2 regions of the Streptomyces sp. NPDC001348 genome follow, and region 1 is predicted to be linked to the other one. Evidence: riboswitches for the same ligand, from Rfam matches in the RefSeq annotation. Region 1 holds a riboswitch; the other holds the start of a gene.
The links. A riboswitch is a leader RNA that binds a small molecule or an ion and turns the genes downstream of it on or off. The one in region 1 is predicted to bind cobalamin.
Positions count from the first base shown of each region.

Region 1 (7,756 bases):
TGGAAGAGGCCGTGGCGGACATCAGGCGGCGCGTCGAGGAATGCGTCACCGAATTCCTGGAGGCCGAGCGAATCGCCTTAACGTTCGCCGACGACCTCGACGACGGCACCCTGCCGGGGAAGGAACTCGGCGTCGCCGTACGCGCCTGCCTCGGCAATATGCGGAACTGGTTCTCCTCCGTCTACTGGTTCCACCACGAGTCCGGCCGGTACATGGTCGACAGCTGGGACGACCGGTCCACGCCCCCTTACGTCACCAACGAAGCGGCAGGTGAGAAATGACCGTCGAATCCGTGCGGCCCGCGGCACCCGAGGCGTCCGAGCCGAGCGAACCGCCCCTCGCCGGGGGCGCCGTCCCGATGCTCGGCCACGGCTGGAAGCTGGTCCGAGATCCGCTGGCCTTCATGGCCCGACTACGCGACCACGGCGACGTGGTACGCCTGAAACTGGGCCCCAAGACGGTGTACGCCGTCACCACGCCCGAGCTCACCGGCGCGCTGGCGCTCAGCGCCGACTACATCATCGCCGGACCGCTGTGGGAGTCCCTGGAAGGGCTGCTCGGCAAGGAGGGCGTCGCCACCGCCAACGGCTCCCGGCACCGCCGTCAACGGCGCACCGTCCAGCCGGCCTTCCGGCTCGACGCCATCCCCGCGTACGGGCCGGTCATGGAGGAGGAGGCGCACGCGCTGGCCGAGCGCTGGCGACCCGGCGAGACCGTCGACTGCACCTCGGAGGCCTTCCGTGTCGCCGTGCGCGTCGCGGCCCGCTGCCTGCTGCGCGGCGCGTACATGGACGAGCGGGCCGAGCGGCTGTGCACCGCCCTCGCCACCGTCTTCCGCGGCATGTACCGCCGGATGGTCGTCCCGCTGGGCCCGCTCCACCGGCTGCCTTTGCCGGCCAACCGGGAATTCAACCGGGCCCTGGCCGATTTGCATCTGCTGGTCGACGAGATCGTCGCCGAACGCCGGGCATCCGGTCGAAAGCCGGACGATTTGCTGACGGCATTGCTGGAGGCGAAGGACGAAAACGGCGACCCCATCGGGGAACAGGAGATCCACGACCAGGTGGTCGCGATACTCACCCCCGGAAGCGAAACAGTCGCCTCCACGATCATGTGGCTCCTGCAGATCCTGGCCACACACCCGGAACAAGCCGCCAGGGTCCGCGCCGAGGTCCAATCCCTGACCGGCGGCCGGCCGGTTGGATTCGAGGACGTGCGCGGGCTGACCCACACGAACAATGTCGTCGTCGAAACGATGCGGTTGCGCCCCGCCGTATGGATATTGACACGGCGCGCGGTGACCGAAACCACGCTCGGCGGCTATCGCATTCCGGCCGGTGCGGACCTCGTCTACAGCCCGTACGCGATCCAGCGCGACGCGCGTTCGTACCCGGACCACCTGGAGTTCGACCCCGACCGCTGGCTGCCGGACCGCGCCAGGGACGTGCCGAAGTACGCGATGAGCCCGTTCAGCGTCGGCAACCGCAAGTGCCCCAGCGACCACTTCTCCATGGCCCAGCTGACCCTGATCACGGCCGCCGTATCGGCGAAGTACCGCTTCGAGCAGGTCAGCGGGTCGAACGACGCCACGCGGGTCGGCATCACGCTCCGCCCGCACCGGCTGCTGGTGCGCCCCGTGCCCTGGTGACCCCGGTGACCGGATGGGACGCCGCCACCGGCGGCGTCCCACGGACCTACGGGCCGCCCGGGCGGCTCAGAAGTCCTCGTCCAGGTCGACGGTGCCCTCCACCGCCACCTGGTACGCCGACGGACGCCGCTCGAAGAAGTTGGTCAGCTCCTGGACACCCTGCAACTCCATGAAGGAGAAGGGATTCTCCGAGCCGTACACCGGAGCGAAGCCGAGGCGCGTCAGACGCTGGTCGGCGACGCACTCCAGGTACTGCCGCATCGAGTCGGTGTTCATCCCCGGGAGGCCGTCACCGCACAGGTCGCGCGCGAACTGCAGCTCGGCCTCGACGGCCTCCCGCAGCATGTCGGTCACCTGCTGCTGGAGCTCGTCGTCGAAGAGGTCCGGCTCCTCCTTGCGAACGGTGTCCACGACGTCGAACGCGAACGACATGTGCATCGTCTCGTCGCGGAACACCCAGTTGGTGCCGGTCGCCAGGCCGTGCAGCAGACCCCGGCTGCGGAACCAGTAGACGTACGCGAAGGCGCCGTAGAAGAACAGGCCCTCGATGCACGCGGCGAAGCAGATGAGGTTCAGCAGGAAGCGACGGCGGTCCGCCCGGGACTCCAGCCGCTCCAGCTTCTCGACCTCGTTGATCCACTTGAAGCAGAACCCGGCCTTCTCACGGATCGAGGGGATGTTCTCCACGGCCGCGAAGGCGGCGGTGCGGTCCTCCGGGTCGGGCAGATAGGTGTCCAGCAGGGTCAGGTAGAACTGGACGTGCACGGCCTCCTCGAAGAGCTGCCGGCTCAGGTAGAGCCGCGCCTCGGGGGAGTTGATGTGCTTGTAGAGGGTCAGCACGAGGTTGTTCGCGACGATCGAGTCACCGGTCGCGAAGAACGCGACCAGACGGCCGATCAGGTGCTGCTCCGCAGGGGACAGCTTCGCGAGGTCGGCGACGTCCGAGTGGAGGTCGACCTCCTCGACGGTCCAGGTGTTCTTGATGGCGTCCCGGTAGCGCTCGTAGAAGTCCGGGTAGCGCATGGGACGCAGGGTCAGTTCGAAGCCCGGGTCGAGCAGGTTCGCGGATCGGGTGGTCATTACTGGCAGGCCTCGCAGGACTCGGGGTTCTCAAGGGAGCAGGCGACCGCGTCGGGGTCGGCGGCCTGCTGGACGGGGATCGGCTTCCGGGACTGCGCCTGGCCCTGGGCGGCGCGGGCGATCCGGGTCGCCGGGCGGGAGCGCAGGTAGTAGGTCGTCTTCAGACCCTGCTTCCAGGCGTACGCGTACATCGAGGAGAGCTTGCCGATCGTCGGCGTCTCCAGGAACAGGTTCAGCGACTGGGACTGGTCCAGGAACGGGGTGCGCGCGGCGGCCATGTCGATCAGACCGCGCTGCGGGATCTCCCAGGCCGTGCGGTACAGGGCCCGTACCTCGGCCGGGATCCAGGCGAACTCCTGCACCGAGCCGTTCGACTCGCGCAGCGCCTCACGGGTCCGGGCGTCCCACACGCCCAGCTCCTTGAGGTCCTTCACCAGGTAGGAGTTGACCTGCAGGAACTCCCCGGAGAGCGTCTCGCGCTTGAACAGGTTGGAGACCTGCGGCTCGATGCACTCGTAGACGCCGGCGATCGAGGCGATGGTGGCGGTGGGCGCGATGGCCAGCAGCAGCGAGTTGCGCAGGCCGGTCGTCGCGATCCGCGCACGCAGCGCCGCCCAGCGCTCCGGCCAGGCGAACTCGACGCCGTAGTGGTCCGGGTGCAGCACACCGCGGGCCGTGCGGGTCTTCTCCCAGGCCGGCAGCGGGCCGCTCCGCTCGGCGAGGTCGGCGGAGGCCTCGTACGCGGCGAGCATGACGCGCTCGGCGATGCGCGTGGAGAGCGTCCTGGCCTCGGGGGAGTCGAAGGGCAGCCGCAGCTTGAAGAAGACGTCCTGCAGGCCCATCGCGCCCAGGCCGACCGGGCGCCACTTCGCGTTGGAGCGGCCCGCCTGCTCCGTCGGGTAGAAGTTGATGTCGACGACGCGGTCGAGGAAGGTGACGGCGGTGCGGACCGTCTCGTCCAGCCGCTCCCAGTCGATGTCGCCGCTCGCCGTGTCGACGAAGGCGCCGAGGTTCACCGAGCCCAGGTTGCAGACCGCGGTCTCCCCGTCGTCCGTGACCTCGAGGATCTCCGTGCAGAGGTTGGAGGAGTGCACGACGTGGCCCGGCTCGGCCGTCTGGTTGGCGGTGCGGTTGGCGGCGTCCTTGAAGGTCATCCAGCCGTTGCCGGTCTGTGCGAGGGTGCGCATCATCCGGCCGTACAGGTCGCGGGCCGGGATGGTCTTCCTGGCCAGGCCCGCCGCCTCGGCCCCGCGGTAGGCGGCGTCGAACTCCTCGCCCCACAGGTCCACCAGCTCCGGCACGTCCGCCGGGGAGAACAGCGACCACTGCTCGTCGGCGTCGACCCGGCGCATGAACTCGTCCGGGACCCAGTGCGCGAGGTTGAGGTTGTGCGTACGGCGGGCGTCCTCGCCGGTGTTGTCCCGCAGTTCCAGGAACTCCTCGATGTCGGAGTGCCAGGTCTCCAGGTAGACGGCCGCGGCGCCCTTGCGGCGGCCGCCCTGGTTCACCGCGGCGACGGAGGCGTCCAGCGTCTTCAGGAACGGCACGATGCCGTTGGAGTGCCCGTTGGTGCCGCGGATCAGCGAACCGCGGGAGCGGATACGGGAGTACGCCAGCCCGATGCCGCCGGCGTGCTTGGACAGCCGGGCGACCTGGTGGTAGCGGTCGTAGATGGAGTCCAGCTCGTCCTTGGGGGAGTCCAGGAGGTAGCAGGACGACATCTGGGGATGCCGGGTGCCGGAGTTGAAGAGGGTGGGGGAGGAGGGCAGGTAGTCGAGGCGGCTCATCAGCCCGTAGAGCGCCGCGACCTCGTCCACCGAGCGGCTGGTGTCGTCCTCGGCGAGACCGGCGGCGACGCGCAGCATGAAGTGCTGGGGCGTCTCGACGACCTTGCGGTTGATCGGGTGGCGCAGCAGGTACCGGCTGTGCAGGGTGCGCAGACCGAAGTAGCCGAAACGGTCGTCGGCGCCGGTGTCGACCAGCGCGTCCAGGCGCTCGGCGTGCAGCCGTACGAACTCCGCGGTGCGGTCGGCGATGAGCCCCTCGCGATGGCCCACGGCGACGGACCCGGTGAAGGACGTGACGCCCTGCGAGGCCGCTTCGGCGCGGATGGTGAGGGTGAGCAGCCGGGCGGCCAGCCTCGAGTAGGCCGGATCCTCGGAGATCAGGCCGGCGGCCGTCTCCGTGGCCAGCTCGCGCAGCTCGGCCTCGTCGGCCCGCGCCGACCGGCCGCGCAGCGCGGCGGCGGCCACCCGGCCGGGGTCGGCGTCGGGCAGGTCGGCGGTCAGCTCGGTCAGGGTCCGCAGCAGCGTGGCTCCGGGACCGTCCGGCTCCACCGGGACGGCCTCGGTCGCCGGGGTGGCTGAAGCCGGGTCGGCTGGCGCGATGGTCACGTGGGGCACTCCCTCGCTCGGCACGGGGCCTGGCGGAGGGCAGGGGGCGGCACGAGCGCACGCGGCGTCGCGTCCACCGGCCCACTCCACGAGGCCCGGACGTCATGGGCGCCCGACCGGACGGCCGGGCACGCTGTCGGCAGGTCCTCGGACTGACCCTCGCCACCCGTATGCGGGCATACGGGTGCGAGTACACCGTTGCGGGACAGTTCCGGATTCGCACCGGATTCCCCTGCGGCGACAGCGAGCATGAGCATACATCTAGTGCCGGGCTGTGGTGGCACCCCCAGATGTTGTGTTGCGTCTGCTTCAGAGCGTCAACTCATAAGTGAGGAGAGTGACGTCGGCGAGATCCGGGAGGGGGGCCCAGTCCCGCTCGGGAGTGCGGACGAAACCCAGGCGTTCGTAGATGCGGTGGGCGGCGTGCATGGCGCGCTGGGTCGACAGGACGATCCGCACACAGCCCTCCGTGGCCCGCGCACGGTCGACGCAGGCCTGGACGAGCGCCCCGCCGGCGCCCCGGCCGCGCGCCGTGCGGGCGACCGCGAGCATCCGTATCTCGGCCTCTCCCGGCCCGGCGATGTCGGCCATGGGTCCGCCGGACGGTACGAAGGTGACCCCGCCGAGCACCTCCCCGTCCGCCTCGGCGACCAGTACGTCGGCGGCGGCGGCCCGCTTGGCCACGTCCCTCAGCTCACCGAGGTACCGGTCGCCCTCCCCGAAGTCGAGGAGCCCGTCCTGGAGATAGGCCTGGGCGGTGATCTCACCGAGGGCCTCGTACTCGTCGGCTGCCGCGTGCCGTATCAGGATGTCCATGGGGGCGAGTGTGCCCGACGGGTACGACGACGGGCCGCCGGATTTCCCCGGCGGCCCGTCCGACGCGTACGGCTCAGTGCGTGCTGCCGGCCGTCGCGGGCGGCAGTTCCACCTGTACGCCCGGGTCGCCGGCGTCCGCCGTGTAGTCCTCCGGCCTGGTCTCGTCGACGCCCTCGGGGGCCTTCGCCGCCCTCAGGACGAAGGTCAGGACCACGGTCACGAGGACATTGAGGACGAACGCCGTCAGGCCGATGTAGCCGATCTCCCCGAGGCCCGGGATCTCCTTGGCGTTGCCGCCGAAGTGCGGCTGCGTCGGCGAGGAGATGCCGTACGCGGCGAGCGTGCCGTACACCATGCCGACCGCCCAGCCCGCGAGCAGCGCCCAGCGGTGGAACCAGCGGGTGAACAGGCCGCCGACCAGGGCCGGGAAGGTCTGCAGGATCCAGATGCCGCCGAGCAGCTGGAAGTTGATCGCGACGGTCTTGTCCATGGTGAGGACGAAGACCAGCGCGCCGACCTTCACCAGCAGCGACACGAACTTGGAGACCTGAGCCTCCTGCTTCGGCGTGGCGTCCGGCTTGATGAAGTCCTTGTAGATGTTGCGGGTGAAGAGGTTGGCGGCCGCGATCGACATGATCGCCGCCGGCACCAGCGCACCGATGCCGATCGCCGCGAAGGCCACACCGGCGAACCAGTCCGGGAACATGTTCTCGAACAGCTGCGGGATGGCCAGCTGGCCGTTGGTGACCTTCACCCCGGCCGCGATCGCCATGAAGCCCAGCAGCGCCAGCAGGCCCAGCATCAGGGAGTACAGCGGCAGGATCGTGGTGTTGCGGCGGATCACGTCACGGCTGCGCGAGGACAGGGTCGCGGTGATCGAGTGCGGGTACATGAACAGCGCCAGCGCGGAGCCCAGGGCCAGGGTCGCGTATGTCCACTGGTTCGCCTCGCCCGGCACGAGCGTGCCGCGCGGCTTCCCGGTCGCCGGGTTGACCTGGCTGAACGCGTCGCCCGCCTTGGCGAAGACGTCGTCGAACCCGCCCAGTTTGATCGGGATGTAGATGATCGCGACGGCGATGACGATGTAGATCAGCGCGTCCTTGACGAACGCGATCAGCGCGGGGGCCCTCAGCCCCGAGGAGTAGGTGTAGGCGGCCAGCACGCCGAAGGCGATCAGCAGCGGCAGGTCCTTCACGAACCAGTTGGTGTTCTCGCCGCCGCCGACCCCCATCACGTCCAGCACGGCCTGGATGCCGACCAGCTGGAGCGCGATGTACGGCATCGTCGCCAGGATGCCGGTCAGCGCCACCGCCAGCGACAGCCCCTTCGAGCCGAAGCGGCCGCGCACGAAGTCCGAGGTGGTCACGTAGCCGTGCTTGTGCGAGACCGACCACAGGCGGGGCAGGAACGTGAAGATCAACGGGTAGACGAGGATGGTGTACGGCACCGCGAAGAAGCCGGCCGCGCCCGCCGCGTAGATCGCCGCCGGTACCGCGACGAAGGTGTACGCCGTGTACAGGTCGCCACCGAGCAGGAACCAGGTGATCCAGGTACCGAACGACCGGCCGCCCAGGCCCCATTCGTCGAGGCTGTGCTCGTCGTCGGCCCTGCGCCAGCGTGCGGCGAGGAAGCCCATGACCGTCACGGCCAGGAAGAAGAAGACGAACACGCCGAGCGCGACGCCGTTCACGCCGTCCTTCATTCCGCCGTACCCCCCTTCGCATCCTGGCGGGCGCGCTGGTCACGCCGCCACAACTGGTAGGCGATCATGGTCAGCGCGGTGGAGATCGGCACCCAGAGCATCTGGTACCAGTAGAAG
Region 1 is NZ_JBSFIK010000015.1:109,370-117,125, reverse strand. It holds gene cyc1 (epi-isozizaene synthase) at 1-281, shown strand, start outside; gene ACWC21_RS18135 (bifunctional albaflavenone monooxygenase/terpene synthase) at 278-1,648, shown strand; gene ACWC21_RS18130 (ribonucleotide-diphosphate reductase subunit beta) at 1,715-2,728, opposite strand; gene ACWC21_RS18125 (ribonucleoside-diphosphate reductase subunit alpha) at 2,728-5,121, opposite strand; cobalamin riboswitch at 5,243-5,378, opposite strand; gene ACWC21_RS18120 (GNAT family N-acetyltransferase) at 5,431-5,937, opposite strand; gene mctP (monocarboxylate uptake permease MctP) at 6,011-7,639, opposite strand; gene ACWC21_RS18110 (DUF3311 domain-containing protein) at 7,636-7,756, opposite strand, start outside.

Region 2 (7,756 bases), on a different contig from region 1:
GGGGTCGGCGACGTCGTAGCCGCCGTCGGCCAGTTCCGACGGGTAGAACGGGCTCAGCCACACGGCGTCGGCGCCCAGCGCGGCCACGTGGTGCAGCCGTTCGGCGATGCCCCGGATGTCACCGAGCCCGTCGCCGTCCGCGTCGGCGAAGCTGCGGGGGTAGACCTGGTAGACGACGGCCTGGCGCCACCAGTCGGGATTCCTGGACGAAAGGTCGGTCACATCGGCTCCCTTGGAGAGGACGGCACAGAAAGCCTGTTCACATTGCCGGGAAAGTGAACCTTCACACTATGCGGAACGGATTCTTCCCAGTGTGGCGAGGTTGTAATGGGTCATCAACTGACCTCGAATCAGCGCAGGTTGACAGGGTTCCGCAGGTCGCCTCACCATGTGCTCACACTGTGGCGCATATGACCATCGAGCCCAGCGCTTCCTCTGCTTTCCGCTGCTTCCCTCTGCTTTCCTCTGCCTGTTTCAGGCCGGTTCACACCGTCTGAGACCACCTCAGAACTCCTGATAGGGATACACATGTCCATAGCGAGTCGTGCCACCGCGCGTCGCCTGCTGGGAACGGGCGTCGCGACGCTCGCCCTCTGCGCGGCCTCCGTCGCAGCCTCCTCCGCTGCCTGGGCCGGCGACGGCGGGGACGGCTGGAAGTCCGGCGGCGCCTACAAGCCGGGCACCGGCGCGGGCACGGAGACCGGTACCGAACGCTGCCAGTTCTCGCTGGACGGCACCGGCTTCTACGACTCGGTCAAGGTCGACGACCAGAACCTCAGGCCCACCGAGGACGGCAAGGTCCACATCAAGGTCCGCACCGCCGGTGACGCCTCCACCTGCACCGCCTCGCTGGCCTCCTACGTCGCCCACGGCTCCTCCTTCGGCACCTCCGGCGAGCAGGTCTTCATCGACTTCGACTCCGTGACGGTCAAGCCGGGCCAGACCGACTCCCTCGACATCGCGGTGCCGGACGCCGGCTGCTTCGCGCAGATCGACCTCTACCGGGGTGCGGTGAAGTTCGACGGCAAGCTCGACGCCAAGGACGGCTTCGAGCACGGCGACCTGCCCAAGGGCCCGGACCACCCGGTCATCAAGGACAAGCTGATCGCGGCCTGGAACGGCGGCACGAAGGACTGCACCTCCAACCAGTCCGCCACGCCGACCCCGTCCTCCCCCGCGTCCGTCCCGCCGGCCGAGCCGTCGACCCCGGCCGACGGCAGCGACACCCCGAGCCCGAGCGCCTCGAAGCCGACGTCCGCCACCACGCCGACCCCGTCCGCCTCGGAGTCCAGCCCGGCCGCGGCCACGACGCCCGACGGGGGCGGCGGCGACCTCGCCGAGACCGGTGGCGGCAGCGGCTCCGGCATGATCGTCGGGGGTGCGGCGGTGCTCCTGGCCGGCGGTGCCGCCATCATCGTCGCGACGCGCCGGAAGCGGACGGCACGCGGCTGACCCCCGCGGGGCGGGCCGGTCAGCCCCCGTCGGCCGTGCAGCGCTTCAGCAGCCCCTGCACCTCGGCGTCCACCACCCGGTACCTGACCACCCGCCCCTCCTTCTCACCCTCCACGACCCCCGCCGCCCGCAGCAGCCGCAGAGCCTGGGAGACGGCGGGGTCGTTCATGCCGGTCGCGATGGCCAGATCGGACACGGCGAGCGGCCCGGTGCGGTGCAGGGCGAGCAGCAGAGCGAGCCGCTTGGCGTCGGCGAGCAGGGAGAAACGGTCGGCCCAGGTGCGCACATGACCGGGTTCGCCGATCGCGGCGATGGCGTCGCACACCCGGTGACCGTCGATGGTGCGACGGTCCGCGCGGTCGGCAGGCACGAGATGCATGACGCCATAGTGGCAGGCGCCGTTCTGTGATCTTCCATACCTGCGCAGGTACGCAGCTATGCAGGGAACCGCTTCCGCCCCTACGGTGGGCACGCCGTGGTGCTCGGGAAGTCGATGCGATGTCGACGCGGCCCTCGCCACTGTGATCGGGGAGTTCACGTCCCGTCCGGCATCCGCCGGGCCACTGGTCGTACGACCGGGAAGGCAGGGACGGCGGACGCAACCACCCGTAAGCCAGGAGACCGGCCACGGCAGCTCACGAAGTGATCCACGAGGTGCTGGAGCGTGAACCGGATGACCCTGCCCGCGAAAACCGCCCCGACGACGACGGTGCCCCCCTCCTTCCGGTGGCGGCGCGAGGACACGATCAGAACGGCCGGGCTGCTGGTGGTGATCCTCGCCCTGCACGTCGTCGCGTTCGGCATCCTCTTCCTGCTCGTCGTCCCCGAGCACTACAAGGTCGGCACCAAGGCCTTCGGGATCGGCCTGGGCATCACCGCCTACACCCTCGGCATGCGGCACGCCTTCGACGCCGACCACATAGCCGCCATCGACAACACCACCCGCAAGCTGATGGCCGACGGCAAGCGCCCGGTGTCGGTGGGCTTCTGGTTCGCGCTCGGGCACTCCAGCGTGGTGGTGGTCCTCGCGACGCTGATCGCGGGCGGCACCCAGCTCGCCGGCAAGGTGATGAACGAGGGCTCGCGCACCCACCAGGTCCTCGGCTTCATGGGCACGACCATCTCGGGGACCTTCCTCTATCTCATCGCCGCCCTGAACCTGGTCGCCCTGACGGGCATCCTGCGCGTGTTCAAGGCGATGCGGGCCGGGACGTACGACGAGACGGAGCTCGAAGCCCACCTGGACTCCCGGGGGTTCATGAACCGCATCCTCGGCCGTCTCACGAAGTCGGTCTCCCGCCCCGGCCAGATGTTCCCCCTGGGCTTCCTCTTCGGCCTCGGCTTCGACACCGCCACCGAGGTCACGCTGATGGTGATGGCCGGTTCGGGCGCGGCGGCCGGCCTGCCCTGGTACGCGATCCTCTGCCTGCCCCTCCTCTTCGCCGCCGGGATGAGCCTGTTCGACACCCTCGACGGCACCTTCATGAACTTCGCCTACCAGTGGGCGTTCTCCAACCCGGTGCGCAAGGTGTTCTACAACCTCACCATCACCGGGCTGTCCATCGCCGTCGCCTTCTTCATCGGCACCATCGAGCTGGTCGGCGTCCTGCACGACAAACTCGACCTGCGCGACGGCGTCACCGGCTGGATCGCGGACCTCGACCTGGACAACGTCGGCTACCTCATCGTCGGCCTGTTCGTGGTGGTGTGGGCGGCGGCCCTGACCTACTGGAAGGTGGCCCGGGTGGAGGAACGGTGGGGGGCACCGGCCCCGGCCCCCGCCACCACCGACTAGTCGGCCAGGCGGCTGGGCGGCCAGGGCCGCTCCACGGTCTCCAGGTACAGCTTCACGAACCGGTCGACGTCCACCTCCAAGGCCACGTCCACCAGGGTCTGTTCGCGGACGCCGTCGTGGATCTCGGACTCGCCCGGGCGGGGGCGGCGGTCGACGACGGTCTGGCCCCGGGACGGGCCCGGGGCGAGGGTGACCTCGACGGGCAGCAGGCGGGTGGTGATGCCCTCCGGGTCGGCGACCGCGCAGACCGCGCCCGCGTCGCCGAGGCCGCCCGCCGCCTCGGCCTCGGCGGGGCCGCCCTGCGCCGTCGGCCGGTGGGCGAGCAGTTCGCCGGCCAGCCGGGTGCCGGGCTCGGCGCTCGCCCGCAGCCGCCGCACCTGGCCCCCGTCCACGACGACCTGGTGGAAGACGTCCAGCCCGTACATGGTGATCGGCACCCCGGCGGTGAGCAGGACCGCCGCCGCCTCCGGGTCGTGCCAGACGTTGAACTCGGCGACGGGCGTGGCGTTCCCGGTGGTCACGGCCCCGCCCATGAACACGATCCGCTCGATGTTGCGGGTCACCTCCGGGTGGGTGCGCAACAGCAGAGCGATGTTGGTGAGCGGAGCCGTCGGGACCAGGGTGACCGGGCGGGGCGAGGCGAGGATCTCACGGTGCAGCAGCGTCACCGCGTCCACGGCGGCCGGGGCCCGGGTCGGCGCGGGCAGCCCCAGGTCGCCCATCCCGTCGTGGCCGTGCACGTGCCGTGCCGAGCGGGCCGGCTCGATCAGCGGCCGCTCGGCCCCGCGGGCCACCGGGATGTCCGGCGCGCCGGCCTGCTCCAGCACCGTCAGGGTGTTGCGGACCACCCCGTCGACGTCCGTGTTCCCGGCCACGCACGTCACCGCCCGCAGGTCCAGGTCCGGGTGGCGGACGGCGAACAGCAGGGCCAGGGCGTCGTCGACCCCGGTGTCACAGTCGATGATCACAGGTATGGGCTGACCGGTCACGGTGGACTCCTTCTGTCGTTCCGCCCCCAGGATCAGCCCCGGACGGGGCCCGCGTCACCGGGTCGCGTACTCAGCCGTCCGGCGTTCGGCGACGAGGCCGTCCGGGCCGAAGCGGGGGTCCGGGGGCGGCAGCCCCCAGCAGTGCACGGGGAGCACCCCTCACCCGGACGGCCCGGACCGCTGGTGGACCGCCGGAGGCAGTGGTGCCGTGAGTACATGCCCCGCCCCTCGGTCACCCGCCGCCCCGCCGCCCTCCTGCTCACCGCGGCCACGCTGCTCAGTGCCTCCTCCTGCCTGGTGCGCACCCCGGACCAGGCCCGGGACCCGGTGGCCACCTCGGCCCTGTCACCGGACGGGCAGGACGGCCCCGACCCCGCCCTGACCGGCGACCAGGCCCGGTCCGCCCTGGTCGGCGAGGCCGACCTCGGCGCGCCCTGGGTGCCGTCCGAGGGGGCGGCGACCTGGCGGGACGGGATGCTGAAGGCGACGACGAACGCGGCACCCGACTGTCAGCGGATGCTGGAGGCGCTGTACACCGAGGAGCTGTTCGGCGCGCCGTGGGGCGGCCAGGCCGCCGTGACCGCCCTGGACGACACCGACGACCTCGCCCAGCTGCGCTACCAGGTCGCCGCCCACCGCCCGGCGGACGTGGACCGCGTACTGGCCTGGCTGCGCACGCTGCCGGGCAGCTGCGGACAGTTCCTTGCGACGACCACCCGCGCCGGCGCCGAGGCCGTGCAGGTGGAGGAACTGCCGTTGCCGGCCGTCGGGGACGCCCGGCAGGGCCTGCGGGTCACGCTGACCGGCGAGGCCGACGCGGACGGCGACACACCCGTGCTCAGCGTGGACGTCGCCGCGGTACGCGTCGGGGACCAGTCGATCGTGCTCACCCTCGGCGCGCCCGGCACCGTGCTCCCGGACGACACCGCCCACCGGGTCCTGGAAGTCGGCGCCCAGCGCCTGGCCCAGGTCCGCGACGAAGCCCGCACCCAGGTCTGACCGCCGTCAGGGCCGGTCCCCGTCGAACCGCGTGTGGTGCCCGATCACGTCGTGCGCCACCTCCAGCGCCGTACGCCCGCGGGCGAACGCGTGCCCGCGCAGCCGCGCCAGCGCCTCGCCCGCGTCGACCCCCAGCTGGGCCATGATCATGCCGATGGCCTGCTGGATCGCGCTGTGCTCGGCGGTCAGGCCGCCCAGCCAGACGGGGTCCGGGCGACCGGTCTCCGCATCGTCCCGGAGCAGCGACGTCAACGCCGTGGTCAGGGCGTTCACCAGCAGCCGGGCGGTGTGCAGGTCGGGGCCGGCCAGCTCGCCGGGGCTCGTGCCGTACAGGTCGAGGGTGCCCACGCACACCGTGGTGTCGCCGAGCGGCAGCGAATAGGCCGCCCGGACCCCCACGGCCGTCGCCTGCTGCGCGTACACCGGCCAGCGCGCCACGGCCGGTCCGCCGGTCAGGTCGTCCGCGAACACCGGTGCGATGGTCTCGGCGGCGCACACGCAGGGCCCCTCGCCGAGCGTGGCCTGCATCTCCGCCATGCCGGCCGCCCTGTCGTCGCTCGCCCCGACCAGCACGGGCAGCCCCTCGCTGCGCAGTGACACGCTCGCGCCGGCCACCGGAAGCAGTTCGACGGCGGCCGCGCACAGCCGTCGGGGCAGTTCCTCGGGCGCCGCTCCCCGTACCGCCGCGGCCAGGGCCTGTGCCGGGTCCGCCCGGTGCGGTGCCGTGTTGCCGGCAGCGCTCGCGGGGCGCCGGCCCTGCTCCGGGCCGTCGGAACCGTCCGCGTACGCGCCGTCGTCCCTGGGCCGCACCTCCACCGCCTCCTTCAGTCCCGGCCCGGCCGTCCTCGAAGGGCCCTGAGCAGGTGCCCCTGCCCGCGGGAGGAGTCCCGACTACCCGGGGCCGGGGGCCCGAAACGGCCCTCGGTCTCCCCTGCGAGGGCTCACAGCGCCGAGTCGCGCGGGTGCAGCGGCCGGGGAGTGGGAGGAGTACCGGTGACCTGGGCGACGACCTGCGAGGCGACGTCGCGGAGCTTGACGTTGCGCTGCTGCGAGAGGCGCTTGAGGATCTCCAGGGCCTTGTCGGAGTCGCAGCGCCGCTGCGACATGACGATGCCGAGGGCCTGGTCGATGACCGTGCGGGAGGTGATCGCCCGCTGCAGGTCGGTGCTGAACCGCGTCTGACCGGCGATCTTCAGCGCCACGCCCAGCGCACCGGAGGCGTATCCGGCGAAGACCGCCGCCTGCTCCCGTACCGGCCGGGTGAAGGCCTCACGCTCGCTGGAGTAGAGGTTCATGACGCCGGTGACCCGCTGGCGCGGCGGCGTCAGCGGCAACGAGAGCATGCTGCACATGCCGTACTCGTTGCAGAGGTCCGGGAAGGGGCCGAAGCGGTCCTCCGCCGCCAGGTCCGGGACCTCGTGCGGTGTCCCGGTCCGCAGGGTCGACAGACAGGGCCCGTCGTCGATCTCGTACTGCCGCTGGTCGAACAGTTCCACCTCGGGGTCGCTGGCGGCCGCGGTGGTGGGCTGGTCGCCGCCCTCCGGACTGAGGGTGACGGAGCAGTGGGCGGGGACGGGCAGGGCCTCGGCGGTGAGGGTGACGAGCTCCTCCAGGAAGTCCTCGAGCCGGTCCGACTCCACCAGCAGCGTCTGCAGCCGGGCCAGCACCTGCTCTCCGTGGCCGGCTCGGTCGGTGTGCGCGTCCGTCATGACGAGCCTCCGGGGAAGTCGAACGTCGTACGGCCCTCCGGGTACCCCTCCGCGGCCGCCCGAGCCGCTCCGGACGCATCCGCGGCGCGGACCGCCGCCGCGCTTCACCGCGGGGCAGGCCGAACGCGGACACGAGGGCCCTCCCGCCGGCTCAGCGCCCGCCCGCGTCCGCCGAGCGGGCCGCCTGCGCCGCGCCGCTCACAGCGGCGGCTGGGCCGGGGCGGGGCCGAGGGTGGTGGTCCCGGGAGCGGTGCGGTGGCCCAGGCCCGTCCGGTAGGCGTCCAGCGCGGCCTCCACCCGCCCCGTCCGGCGCAGCAGGTCACCGAGCAGCCGGCACAGGTCGGCGAGGTCACCGGCGGCCCCGGCCCGCTCCAGCAGGCTCAGCGCCCGTACGTAGTGCTCCTCGGCCGCGTCGGTCTCCCGGGCGTCCTCCGCGATGATCCCCAGCAGGCGGTGCGCGGCCGCGGCGTGCACGGCGCCCCGCTCCGAGGAGAGGTCACCGAGCACCCCCCGCAGCAGCTCGGCGGCCTGAGCCGACTTGCCGCGCCGGTGCAGGACGTCGGCGAGCTCGACGGCGACCTGGCTGCTGTAGAGGGCGGCACGGGTGGCGGAGAGCATGGCGAGCGCCTCGCGCAACTCGTCCTCGGCGCGGTCCAGTTCGCCGTTCTGGGCGTACACGTACCCGCGCATCCAGTGGCAGTTGGCGAGTTCGGTCCGCAGCTGCAGCTGGCGGTACAGCTCGGCCGCCTTGGCCAGGGAGGCGTCGGCCTCGGCGATGCGACCCTCGGCGAGCAGGGTGCGGGCGACGGAGC
Region 2 is NZ_JBSFIK010000066.1:25,466-33,221, reverse strand. It holds gene ACWC21_RS39630 (glycoside hydrolase family 13 protein) at 1-222, opposite strand, end outside; gene ACWC21_RS39625 (LAETG motif-containing sortase-dependent surface protein) at 529-1,452, shown strand; gene ACWC21_RS39620 (ArsR/SmtB family transcription factor) at 1,472-1,831, opposite strand; cobalamin riboswitch at 1,912-2,096, shown strand; gene ACWC21_RS39615 (HoxN/HupN/NixA family nickel/cobalt transporter) at 2,126-3,247, shown strand; gene ACWC21_RS39610 (nucleoside hydrolase) at 3,244-4,236, opposite strand; gene ACWC21_RS39605 (hypothetical protein) at 4,453-5,235, shown strand; gene ACWC21_RS39600 (GAF and ANTAR domain-containing protein) at 5,242-6,045, opposite strand; gene ACWC21_RS39595 (GAF and ANTAR domain-containing protein) at 6,177-6,944, opposite strand; gene ACWC21_RS39590 (helix-turn-helix domain-containing protein) at 7,143-7,756, opposite strand, start outside.
Region 2: linked by a shared signal. The riboswitch ahead of ACWC21_RS39615 (HoxN/HupN/NixA family nickel/cobalt transporter) and the one ahead of ACWC21_RS18125 (ribonucleoside-diphosphate reductase subunit alpha) in region 1 are both predicted to bind cobalamin.